Regions from separate parts of the Rhizobium viscosum genome, predicted to be linked through region 2. Evidence: predicted binding sites of a transcription regulator. Region 2 holds the regulator's gene; the other holds the start of a gene.
The links. The regulator PhoB, encoded in region 2, activates phosphate uptake and scavenging genes when phosphate is short. The targets are predictions, from matches to a motif close to TGTCATNNANCTGTCAT.
Positions count from the first base shown of each region.

Region 1 (5,604 bases), 2.0 Mb from region 2:
CCGTAACTGCCGGCTATCGCCGTATTGCAGCCTAGTAATATTCCGTGGTTGCTGGAAAGCCACGAATAGGTTAATGGCTATCCCCGGGCTTAAGGTATTTGATAACTTTTAAGACGCTGCTGGGGCGGCGAAATTCACGAAAGTGAGAGAATGGTAGCGATCGGATTTTCCGGCCTGAAACGCAGTGTCGTGGTCTCTACCATGCTCTGCGGCGTCATTTCCGGATGCGCGAGCGTCGAATATACCTCTCAGGCGGAACTGACCGCCGCACAGACCGTGATTCCCATACCGAAGCCGGGTGAAGATGCAACGCTGGCTGCTATCCCAACCGCTGAAGGCGCAAACGGCCCGGCCGTCGCGACTCTCAATCCCCAGGCAGCAACCGCCGCACCTGTTCTCACCGCAGCCGCCATGCCGAATGTCGTCTCGCCCGTGCAGCAGCAGGCCGGTGATTTCGCCATGCAGGGCGGTGTCCAGCAGGTTGCTGTCAACGGCTATGCTCCTATTCCGCTGACGCCCGAAATGACGGCGATCCAGTCCGTTGTTCCGACGCCGCGTCCGGGCTCGCCCGCGAGCCCCTCTACGCAGCTTGCTTTTGCTGCCACGACACCGCAGAACGGCGCGCTCGCAGCGCTCGCCGCCGTCGATACCACGCCGCGCTTCACCATGGACTACGGCTTCGACGAGTCCGGTCCGATCGATCCGCCGGCCGCCCCGCCGATGTTTAGCGATGACGACAGCGACGATGCGCCGACCGTCGAAAAGAGCTTCGTCAGCAAGCTCATCAGCAAATACTCGAAGCTTTACGAAATTCCGGAATCGCTGCTCCACCGCGTCGTTCATCGCGAGAGCCGGTATAATTCCAAAGCCTATAACAAGCGCGGCTACTTCGGTCTCATGCAGATCAAGTACAACACCGCAAAATCGATGGGTTACGACGGCAATCCGGCCGGCCTCTTCGACGCCGAAACCAATATCAAATATGCAGGCAAGTACCTGCAGGGCGCCTGGCAGGTGGCCGACAAGAAGGAAGACGACGCCGTTCGTCTCTATGCCCGCGGTTACTATTATGACGCTAAGCGCAAGGGCATGACCGATATCGCCCAAGGCAATTACTGATAGTCCAATTACCGATATAGACCATCATCAGTGACGTCCTCAGCCGGCTTTCGCCGACTGAAGCGTATTGAGAATTTCCTTCAGCACGATCTGCGGCCTGTAGCGCAGCCAACTCGGTGTCAGCCCCATGCGGACGAAGACAAGATTGGCCGAAGGAACGATTGCCACCGTCTGGCCGTCATGCCCCTGCAGCCAGAACGTATCCGGCGGCAGACCGAACTCCGCGCTCGTCCCGCCGCCCGGCCCCGCAAGCCAGGCCTGGCCTTGCGTATACTGGCCGCCCGAACTTGCCGTCGGCGTGCGCATCATCGCAACAAAGCCTTCCGGCAAAAGTCTCTGCCCGTTCCACACGCCGTCCTGCAGCAGGAACTGTCCGAAGCGCACCCAGTCATGCGCCGTGGCATAGAGATAGGAACTGCCGGTAAACGTACCGCGCTCGTCGGCTTCGAAGACTGCGCTCGTCATGCCGAGCGGAGAAAACAGCGCATCACGGGGATAATCGAAGGCCGCCTGCGGGTCGCCGACCTTATCCATCCAGATGCGCGACAGAAGCATAGCCGTACCGCTGGAATAATGGAAATTCGTGCCCGGTGCAGCCACCAGTGGCGCACCTGCCGGCAGAGAAACCATGTCGGGGTCGAGGTAGAGCATGCGCGTCACATCGGCGACAGCGCCGTAATCCTCGTTGAAAGCAAGCCCGCTTTCCATGCCGAGCAGGTCGGAGAGCTTGATGTCGCGGCGTGGATCATGCGCCCATTGCGGCAGCAGATGCGTGTCGTCGAAAGAGATCTTGCCTGACAGCATCAGCCGGCCGATCAGCGCAGCATTGACGGTCTTCGTCATCGACCAGCCGACCAGCGGCGTATCGGCGTTGAAGCCCGGCCCGTAGCTTTCGGCAATGATGCGGCCATCCTGCACGACGACCATCGCCCGCATGGCGGGCCCGGCAAGCTTGGCATCGGCCAGGAGGTCTGCAACCTTGGCATTGCCGGTCGCCGGATCGACGCTCTCGCCATCCGGCCAGACCGCGTCATTTTCACCCGCCTGCGCCGCCGGCACCAGAGGCGCAGCCTTTGCAGCCGCATCGAAATCGCCATCGGGCACACTCGCGCAGCCGAGGGCGCCGCGATAAAGCGCATAGCTCGGCGCAAACAGACCCATGAAACGCGAGGTCACCCGCCCGCTGTCGTGATCGATCTCGACCCGCATTAGCCTGAGCAGCGGGTTTCCAGGCGCCTGGACATCGTCATGGAGAACTGTGTCGGGATCACGCCCAGCGATGAAGACATTGGAGCAGACGATCTTGGCAGCATAGCCATTGCCCACCTTCAGGAGCTCCGGCGGAGCTATGGAGAGCCACGCGGCTGCGCCTATGGCGACGAGAATGACGAGCAGGGCCAAGCCCTTGAAGATACGCGGAACAACTCGCATGCAATCCTCCACGAGACGGAGAGAAGCAGGAAACTTGGCTCACGAAAAGAGCGAAGCGAAAAGAAGTGCTTCAATTGGCTTCAAATTTCGCGGAAGTCATCGCCGAGTTTCGTCGAAGACTTTGCCCACAGGGCTCGTCATCAAACTGTAGCAGAGGCGCGTTACACGCCCTGAACGCTAAAAAGGTGACAGACTCATGTCGGAATTTGCACCGGATACCGGCTTCCGCAAGAACCGGAAACTCAAGGCAGCGCTTCTCCGCCACAAGGCTTTTTCCAAGGACGGCTTCTCCGAGCGTCTCTTCGGCCTTCTCTTCTCCGGCCTCGTCTATCCGCAGATCTGGGAAGACCCGGATCTCGACATGCAGGCGATGGAGCTGAAGCCCAATCACCGTATCGTCACGATAGGTTCTGGCGGCTGCAACATGCTGGCTTATCTTTCCAAGGCACCGGCCTCGATCGACGTGGTAGATCTTAATCCGCACCACATCGCGCTGAACAGGCTGAAGCTTGCCGCCTTCAAGAACCTGCCGGGCCATTCGGATCTCGTGCGCTTCCTGGCCATGCCGAACGAGAAATCGAACAGCCGGGTTTTCGACCGCTACCTGTCGTCCAATCTCGATGAGACGACCCGCGCCTACTGGAACACTCGCAAGTTCGGCCGCCGGCGCGTCACGGTCTTCGACCGCAACATTTATGAAACCGGCCTGCTCGGCCGCTTCATCGGCGCCGCTCATCTTCTTGCCCGCCTGCATGGCGTGAAGCTGCAGGAAATGACCAAGGCCCGCACGATCCGCGAGCAGCGCCAATTCTTCGAGGATCAGATCGCCCCTCTCTTCGAAAAGCCCGTCGTTCGCTGGATTACCAACCGCAAGAGCTCGCTTTTCGGTCTTGGCATTCCGCCGCAGCAATATGATGAGCTAGCAAGCCTTGCCGCCGACAATTCCATCGCGCCGGTTCTGAAGCACCGTCTGGAAAAGCTGGCATGCCATTTCCCGATGCGCGACAACTACTTCGCTTGGCAGGCCTTCGCACGCCGCTACGCCGATGGCGAAGAAGGCCCGCTGCCGACCTATCTGAAGCCTGAGCACTATGAAGTGATCCGGGCCAATGTCGACCGCGTCAACGTTCACCATGCAAGCTTCACCGAGCTTCTGGCCAATGAACCGGCGGCATCGCGCGACCGCTACATCCTGCTCGACGCGCAGGACTGGATGACAGACCAGCAGCTCAACGATGTCTGGCGCGAAATCACCCGCACCGCCCGCGAAGGCGCCCGCGTGATCTTCCGCACAGCCGCCGAAAAGAGCATCATCGAAGGCCGCCTCGCCCCTGCAATCCGCGACCAGTGGCACTATTTCGAAGAACAATCGCGTGAGATGACCACCCAGGACCGCTCGGCAATCTACGGCGGCTTCCATATCTACGGGAAGAAGGCGTGAGCAAAGTCGACGAGATGACCGTCAAGAGCGAGGAACATGCTGACCTTATGGACGGCATGTACCGCTACCAGCGCCATTTCTATGATCTCACCCGCAAATATTATCTTCTCGGCCGCGACCGCACGATCCGCAATCTCGACGTTCCCGAGGGCGGCACGCTGCTCGAAGTCGGCTGCGGCACCGGCCGCAACATGGCGCTTGCCCACAAGTATTTCCCGACAGCCAAGCTCTACGGTCTCGACATTTCCCAGGAAATGCTGATTTCCGCGCGCAAGACCTTCGCCACCAAGACGACGATCCCGGATTTTCGGGTGGCGGATGCCACGGCCTATACGCCACGCGAATTCGGCGCCGTCGGTTTCGACCGCATTCTGATTTCTTACGCACTGTCGATGATCCCGGATTGGGAACGCGCGGTGGATGCGTCAATTGCCGCACTCAATCCCGGCGGCCAGCTCCACATCGTCGATTTCGGCCAGCAGGAAGGCCTGCCCGCCTGGTTCCGCAGGCTGCTGCAGGCCTGGCTCGCCAAATTCCATGTCACGCCCCGCGCCAATCTGCGCGAGGTTCTGGAGGCACAAGCCGCTGAAAATAACGCCCGACTGTCGTTCGAGACGATCGGCGGCGGCTACGCCTGGCGGGCGGCGATTATCAGCAAGCGCTCATAATTCGCTTGTAAATAACCATTTTTTTACGTTGATATTAGAAAAGAGGGTTATACCCTCTGCTGGGCGCGTGTTTTCAAAGGTCAGGCTGTGGGGCAGATCCATCATCACGACGGAACATTCATGCGTCGGCTTCTGTTTTGCGTCCTGCCGCTTGCCCTGCTGCTCGCCGGTTGCAGCTCCACGGGTTACGATTATCTCGAAACTGCTTCCATAAAGCCGAAAACCAGCTTCAAGGATACCGATCCCCAGGATTTCGGGCCCAAGCGCCCACAGCAAAACGCGGTCCACGGCATCGACATTTCCAAATGGCAGGGTGATATCGACTGGCAGACGGTACGCAAATCCGGCGTTGCCTTTGCCTTCATCAAGGCGACGGAAGGCAAGGACCGCATCGATCCGCGCTTTGACGAATACTGGCGCGAGGCAGCCGCGTCAGGCATTCCGCACGCGCCCTATCACTTCTATTATTTCTGCTCCTCCGCCGACGACCAGGCCGACTGGTTCATCCGCAACGTTCCCAGGGAATCCATGCGTCTGCCGCCGGTGCTGGATGTCGAGTGGAATGCAGAATCGAAGACCTGTCGCTTCCGCCCCGACCCGGCCACGGTGCGTTCTGAAATGCAGCGCTTCATGGATCGCCTGGAGGCCTATTACGGCAAGCGGCCGATCATCTACACCTCTGTCGATTTCCACCGCGAAAATCTCGACGGCTATTTCCAGGATTATCACTTCTGGGTCCGCTCGACCGCCAAACACCCCGAAGTGACCTATGCCGACCGTCGCTGGGCCTTCTGGCAATATACGTCGACAGGCGTCATTCCGGGCATCAAAGGGCCGACCGACATCAATGTCTTCGCCGGCTCCGCGAAAAACTGGAACAACTGGGTGGCTGACGTTTCCAAGGATAGAAATTCTTAGTAACGTGCCCTAATCTTTCTTGCTTCC
Region 1 covers NZ_JADBEC010000001.1:3,379,986-3,385,589, reverse strand. The annotation lists gene H4W29_RS16600 (LysE family translocator) at 1-35, shown strand, start outside; gene H4W29_RS16595 (lytic transglycosylase domain-containing protein) at 151-1,119, shown strand; gene H4W29_RS16590 (serine hydrolase domain-containing protein) at 1,159-2,550, opposite strand; gene H4W29_RS16585 (BtaA family protein) at 2,747-3,991, shown strand; gene H4W29_RS16580 (class I SAM-dependent methyltransferase) at 4,006-4,659, shown strand; gene H4W29_RS16575 (glycoside hydrolase family 25 protein) at 4,780-5,577, shown strand.
Region 1: the regulator PhoB is predicted to act here: its motif matches at 2,686-2,702, upstream of H4W29_RS16585 (BtaA family protein).

Region 2 (5,604 bases):
TGGCGACCGCCATGATATCAGGCGTTATACCCGACCATTCATGGGCGAAGAGCTTGCCGGTGCGGCCGACGCCGGTCTGGACCTCGTCGAGGATGAGCAGCAGGCCATGCTCGTCGCAGAGCTGGCGGAGCGCCTTCATGAATTCCGACGTCGCCGGACGGACGCCGCCCTCGCCCTGCACCGGCTCGATGAGGATGCCGGCCGTCTTGTCGGTGATAGCGGCACGGACAGCCTCGACATCGCCGAAGGGCACCTGATCGAAACCGGGGGTCTTCGGGCCGAAACCTTCGAGATACTTTTCCTGGCCGCCGGCGGCGATCGTCGCCAGCGTGCGGCCATGGAAGGCGCCTTCGAAGGTGATGATATGGAAGCGCTCGGGATGACCCTTGGAGAACTGGTACCGGCGTGCCGTCTTGATGGCGCATTCGAGCGCCTCGGCGCCCGAATTGGTGAAGAACACCTTGTCGGCGAAAGTGGCATCCGTCAGGCGCTTGGCGAGCTTCTCCTGTCCCGGCACCTCATAGATATTGGAGAGATGCCAGACCTTGTCGGCCTGATCCTTGAGGGCGGCCACGACATGCGGATTGCCATGCCCCACGGAGGTAACGGCAACGCCCGCGCCGAAGTCCAGATATCGCTCGCCTGTTTCGGTGATCAGCCACACGCCTTCGCCTCGCTCGAACCGCAATGGGGCACGAGAATAGGTGTCATAAAGCGGCGAGGCTTCAGCCATGGCGCGATCTCCTGATCAGGTTCTGAGGCACCGGACTCCGGCTAAGAAAACCAGGTCCGAAAAATTAAAAATGCCGCCTTTCGGCGGCCTGGATCACTATTTACTTTTCGCACTGCAATGTCAACAAAACTGAGGATTTAGCGCATGCGTCAAGCCTGCAATCGGCTTTACAGGTCTATCAACAGCTAATGTTGCAGAAATGACTCTCTCGGGAAGCAAGTTGGGGAAAACCTCGAATTCGGATTCATCGGATTCCTGCGACTCTTGTCACAGAGTCAGGCTCACACTAGGTTAAAGTTCAATTACTAGACTGCATGCGGCGGAACTAGTCACCAAAATTGATCAGGCGTTTCTTGCTTCGGAGACTTCCGAGGCAACGGTGAGGGATTCTGCCATCACCAACGCGAAAGGTGGAGACAGGGCAATGAACTGGACAGACGAGCGTGTCGAGAAGCTCAAGAAGCTTTGGTCGGAGGGGCTGAGCGCCAGCCAGATCGCTGCGCAGCTTGGCGGCGTCAGTAGAAACGCTGTTATCGGCAAGGTTCACCGGCTCAGTCTTCCCGGCCGCGCCAAGGCCGGCGGCACGGCAACCGCCGCGCGCGCACCGAAGCGCAATACGTCGGCTCCGCGCGCGCCGAACTATGCGTCTCGCATCACCACCCGCACCGTTACCCGCCAGCAGGGCGCAACGATGCTGAAGGAAGAGATCGAGATCGAAACGGTCGAGGAAATGGAATACGTGCCGGCCAAGAACGTGGTCGTGCCGATCTCCCGCCGCCTCGGCCTGACGGAACTGACGGAGCGCACCTGCAAGTGGCCGGTCGGCGATCCGATGAAGGACGATTTCTATTTCTGCGGCTGCGACTCCCCGGATTCCTCGCCCTACTGCAATTATCACCAGCGCCTCGCCTACCAGCCGGTCAGCGAGCGCCGCAAGGCTGTCCGGGTCGGCTGACCCACGATTTTCCAACAGACGCAAAGTACCATCACCCCTCCTCGCCTTGCGCGGAGGGGTGATTTTTTAGCCGGCACAGGAGGGCTGGAAAACGGCTCCTGACCACGACTATTTGTCGGAGGCCGATCTCTGCCGTCCGTTCGCCATGCCGGACAATGCGAACTTATGTGGCCAAGGCCACCAAGCGTCTCAGCCCCAGACTGGCATGGAATGGTGGTCATGGCGCCGTAGCGCGATTTTCTGATACAGATGCGGTATTCTTGTCGAGTAGCACGGCGCAAACAGTCGCTCGGGGGTGCCAATGGAGATCGATCCAAAGCGGATGACAATCGGATTCGTCGGGACGGGCACGATTACCGACGCCGTCGTCACCGGATTGGGCAAGACAGCGTTTCGCGACACACCGATCGTGCTGTCACCGCGCAGCGCAAGCGTCGCGGCCCGCCTCGCGGAGGCAAACCGGAATGTATCGATCGCTTTGGGCAACCAGGATGTTCTCGACCGCTCCGATCTCGTATTTCTGGCAGTGAGGCCGCAAATTGCCGAGGAGGTCATCCGCTCGCTCCGATTTCGGCCGGGCCACCATGTCATCAGCTTTGTCGCGGCCACGCCAATGGATCAACTGCTGGCGTGGATCGATGAGCCGGTTCGCCTGAGCCTGGCAATTCCACTTCCGTTCGTTGCAGATCTCCAGGGGGCGACCGCGATCTACCCGCCCGACGAGGTTTCCCACGCCCTCTTTTCGGCGCTCGGAACGGCGATCCAGGTTGAAGACAAGCAGGAGTTCGAGCTTCTCGCGGTGGCAAGCTGCCTGATGGCCAGCTATTTCGGCATCCTGGACGCGACGTCGACCTGGCTCCAGAGCAAGGGGCTTTCGGGAACGGCTGGCGACGCCTACCTCCGTCAATTGTTTTCCGGCCTCGCCCATGCTGCCCGATCAAAACCTGTGGCGAGTTTTGATGAACTCATCGGCGAGCATTCGACCAAGGGCGGATTGAATGAACAGGTGCTCGAGGACTTTCGCGAGTTCGGCGGCACTGCGGCTTTGCAAAAGGCTCTTGATCGAATTCTTGTGCGCATCCGTCTGTAGAAAGCAGATCCTCTCGAGGTTCGCTTTCTGCGCCTGGTGTCGGCTTTCATGAGCTAGGGGTGCCAGATATGCAAACGGGCCGCCCGGCAAGCGAGCGACCCGTCTGGACCTCCGATCACTCGGATTAAGCTTCCATGGAATATCCCGCGCCGCGGACGGTGCGGATGACATCCTGCATGTTGGAGAAATTCAGCGCCTTGCGCAGGCGGCCGACATGGACGTCGACAGTGCGTTCGTCCACATAGATATCGTGGCCCCAGACGCCATCGAGGAGCTGCGAGCGGGAGAAGACCCTGCCCGGCGACGACATCAGGAATTCGAGCAGGCGGAATTCGGTCGGGCCGAGGCGGACTTCGCGGCTCTTGCGATGGACGCGATGGGTTTCGCGATCGAGCTCGATATCACCACATTTCAGAACCGTCGACAGCACCTCCGGACGGGCGCGGCGCAGCATCGCCTTGACGCGGGCAACGAGTTCCGGCGTGGAGAAGGGCTTGACGACATAGTCGTCGGCGCCGGTCGAGAGACCGCGAACGCGCTCGCTCTCTTCGCCGCGTGCCGTCAGCATGATGATCGGCAGGCGCTCGGTTTCCGGCCGCATGCGCAGCCGGCGGCAGAGCTCGATGCCGGAGACGCCGGGCAGCATCCAGTCCAGGATGAGCAGGTCCGGCGTGCGCTCCTGAAGCCGGATTTCGGCCTCGTCGCCACGAAGGATCGTATCCACCTCGAAACCTTCAGCTTCGAGGTTGTAGCGGAGAAGCACGCTCAGCGCCTCTTCATCTTCAACAACTGCAACTCTTGGGATCATGCGTGTCAGTCTCCTAATGCATGATCCTTAAACCGGGGGTGATTTAAGCGGGGGGACCATGCAGGAACTCGGAATGGGCTGCGACCCATGCGCGCCCCAGCGGGGCGCGCACATAATCGGCAGTTCAGGATTACTCCGTCACCGCACCAACGGTATTGGCGCTGTCGTCCTTCGGACGCTCGCCTTCCGGCTGGGCGCCAGTTGCCATGTAGTAGATCGTCTCGGCAATGTTGGTCGCATGGTCGCCGATGCGCTCGATGTTCTTGGCGCAGAAGAGAAGATGCGTGCAGCTCGTGATGTTGCGCGGATCTTCCATCATGTAGGTGAGGAGTTCGCGGAACAGCGAGGTGTACATCGCGTCGATCTCATCGTCGCGCTCGCGGATGGACTTGGCCTTGTCGGCCGAGCGATTGGTGTAGACGTCGAGCACTTCCTTGAGCTGGACGAGTGCCAGTTCGGAGAGATGCTCGAGACCGCGGGCGAGCTTGCGCGGAACGCCGGTGCTCTGGACGGCGATGACGCGCTTGGCCGTGTTCTTGCCGAGATCGCCGACGCGCTCGAGGTCGGCGGCGATGCGGATCGAACCCATGATCTCACGAAGGTCGGAGGCCATCGGCTGGCGACGGGCGATCGTGACGATCGCCTTGTCGTTGATCTCGCGCTCCGCGTGATCGAGGATCACGTCGTCGGAAATGACCTTCTGGGCGAGTGCGGTGTCACCGTTAACAAGCGCACGGACGGCGTCGGCGCCCATCTGCTCGGCAAGGCCGCCCATCTCGGAAATGCGCCGGGACAGGAATTTCAGATCGTCGTCATAGGCGGAAAAAATATGTGTCGATGCCATGGGGCTTTGTCCTCGAAAATCGGGAAGGCTTCACATCGCCAAAATCAGCCGAACCGGCCCATGATATAGTCCTGGGTGCGCGGATCGTCCGGATTGGTGAACATCTTGTCGGTATCGTTTTCCTCGACCAGGTTGCCGAGGTGGAACATGGCCGTACGCTGTGATACGCGAGCGGCCTGCTGCATGGAATGCGTCACGATGACGATGGTGTAGTTCTCACGCAGCTCGTGGATCAGCTCTTCGACCTTGGCAGTCGCGATCGGGTCGAGCGCCGAGCACGGCTCGTCCATCAGGATGACTTCCGGGCTGACGGCAACGGCGCGTGCGATGCACAGACGCTGCTGCTGACCACCGGAAAGGCCGGTGCCGGATTCATGCACACGATCCTTGACCTCATTCCAGAGGCCGGCGCGCTGCAGGCTCGACTCGACGATCTGGTCGAGGTCGGCCTTGGACTTGGCGAGGCCGTGGATGCGCGGGCCGTAGGAGACGTTCTCGTAGATCGACTTCGGGAACGGGTTCGGCTTCTGGAACACCATGCCGACGCGGGCGCGGAGTTCGACGACGTCGATATCAGGATCGTAGATATCGTCGGTGTCGAGCGTGATCTTGCCGGTGACGCGGCAGCCATCGATCGTGTCGTTCATGCGGTTCAGCGAACGCAGGAAGGTGGACTTGCCGCAGCCCGACGGGCCGATCAGGGCAGTCACGGTGTTTTCGCGGATGTTCAGATTGACATCGAAAAGCGCACGCTTCTCGCCGTAATAAACGGAGACATCCTGACCGATCATCTTATACGGGACGTTGCTCATTTTCTGGTCCAGCGCCTTCTCGACTGCGGCTTCCGTCAACATGTTCATGATCTTTACTCCGTTTACCAGCGGCGCTCAAAGCGACGACGCAAGAGGATAGCTCCGATGTTCATGACGATCAGGAACAGGAGCAGGACGATGATGGCACCCGAGGTTCTTTCCACGAATGCGCGCTCGGCTTCGTTGGCCCACATGTAGACCTGAACCGGAAGTGCCGTGGAGGGATCGAGCGGAGTGGTCGGCGCCTGGGCGACGAAGGCGACCATGCCGATCAGGAGCAGCGGCGCAGTTTCGCCGAGCGCGTGGGCAAGGCCGATGATCGTGCCGGTGAGGATGCCGGGCATTGCAAGCGGCAGCACATG
Region 2 covers NZ_JADBEC010000001.1:1,352,636-1,358,239, forward strand. The annotation lists gene H4W29_RS06805 (aspartate aminotransferase family protein) at 1-733, opposite strand, end outside; gene H4W29_RS06810 (GcrA family cell cycle regulator) at 1,158-1,688, shown strand; gene H4W29_RS06815 (pyrroline-5-carboxylate reductase) at 1,990-2,778, shown strand; gene phoB (phosphate regulon transcriptional regulator PhoB) at 2,903-3,586, opposite strand; gene phoU (phosphate signaling complex protein PhoU) at 3,717-4,430, opposite strand; gene pstB (phosphate ABC transporter ATP-binding protein PstB) at 4,475-5,290, opposite strand; gene pstA (phosphate ABC transporter permease PstA) at 5,305-5,604, opposite strand, start outside.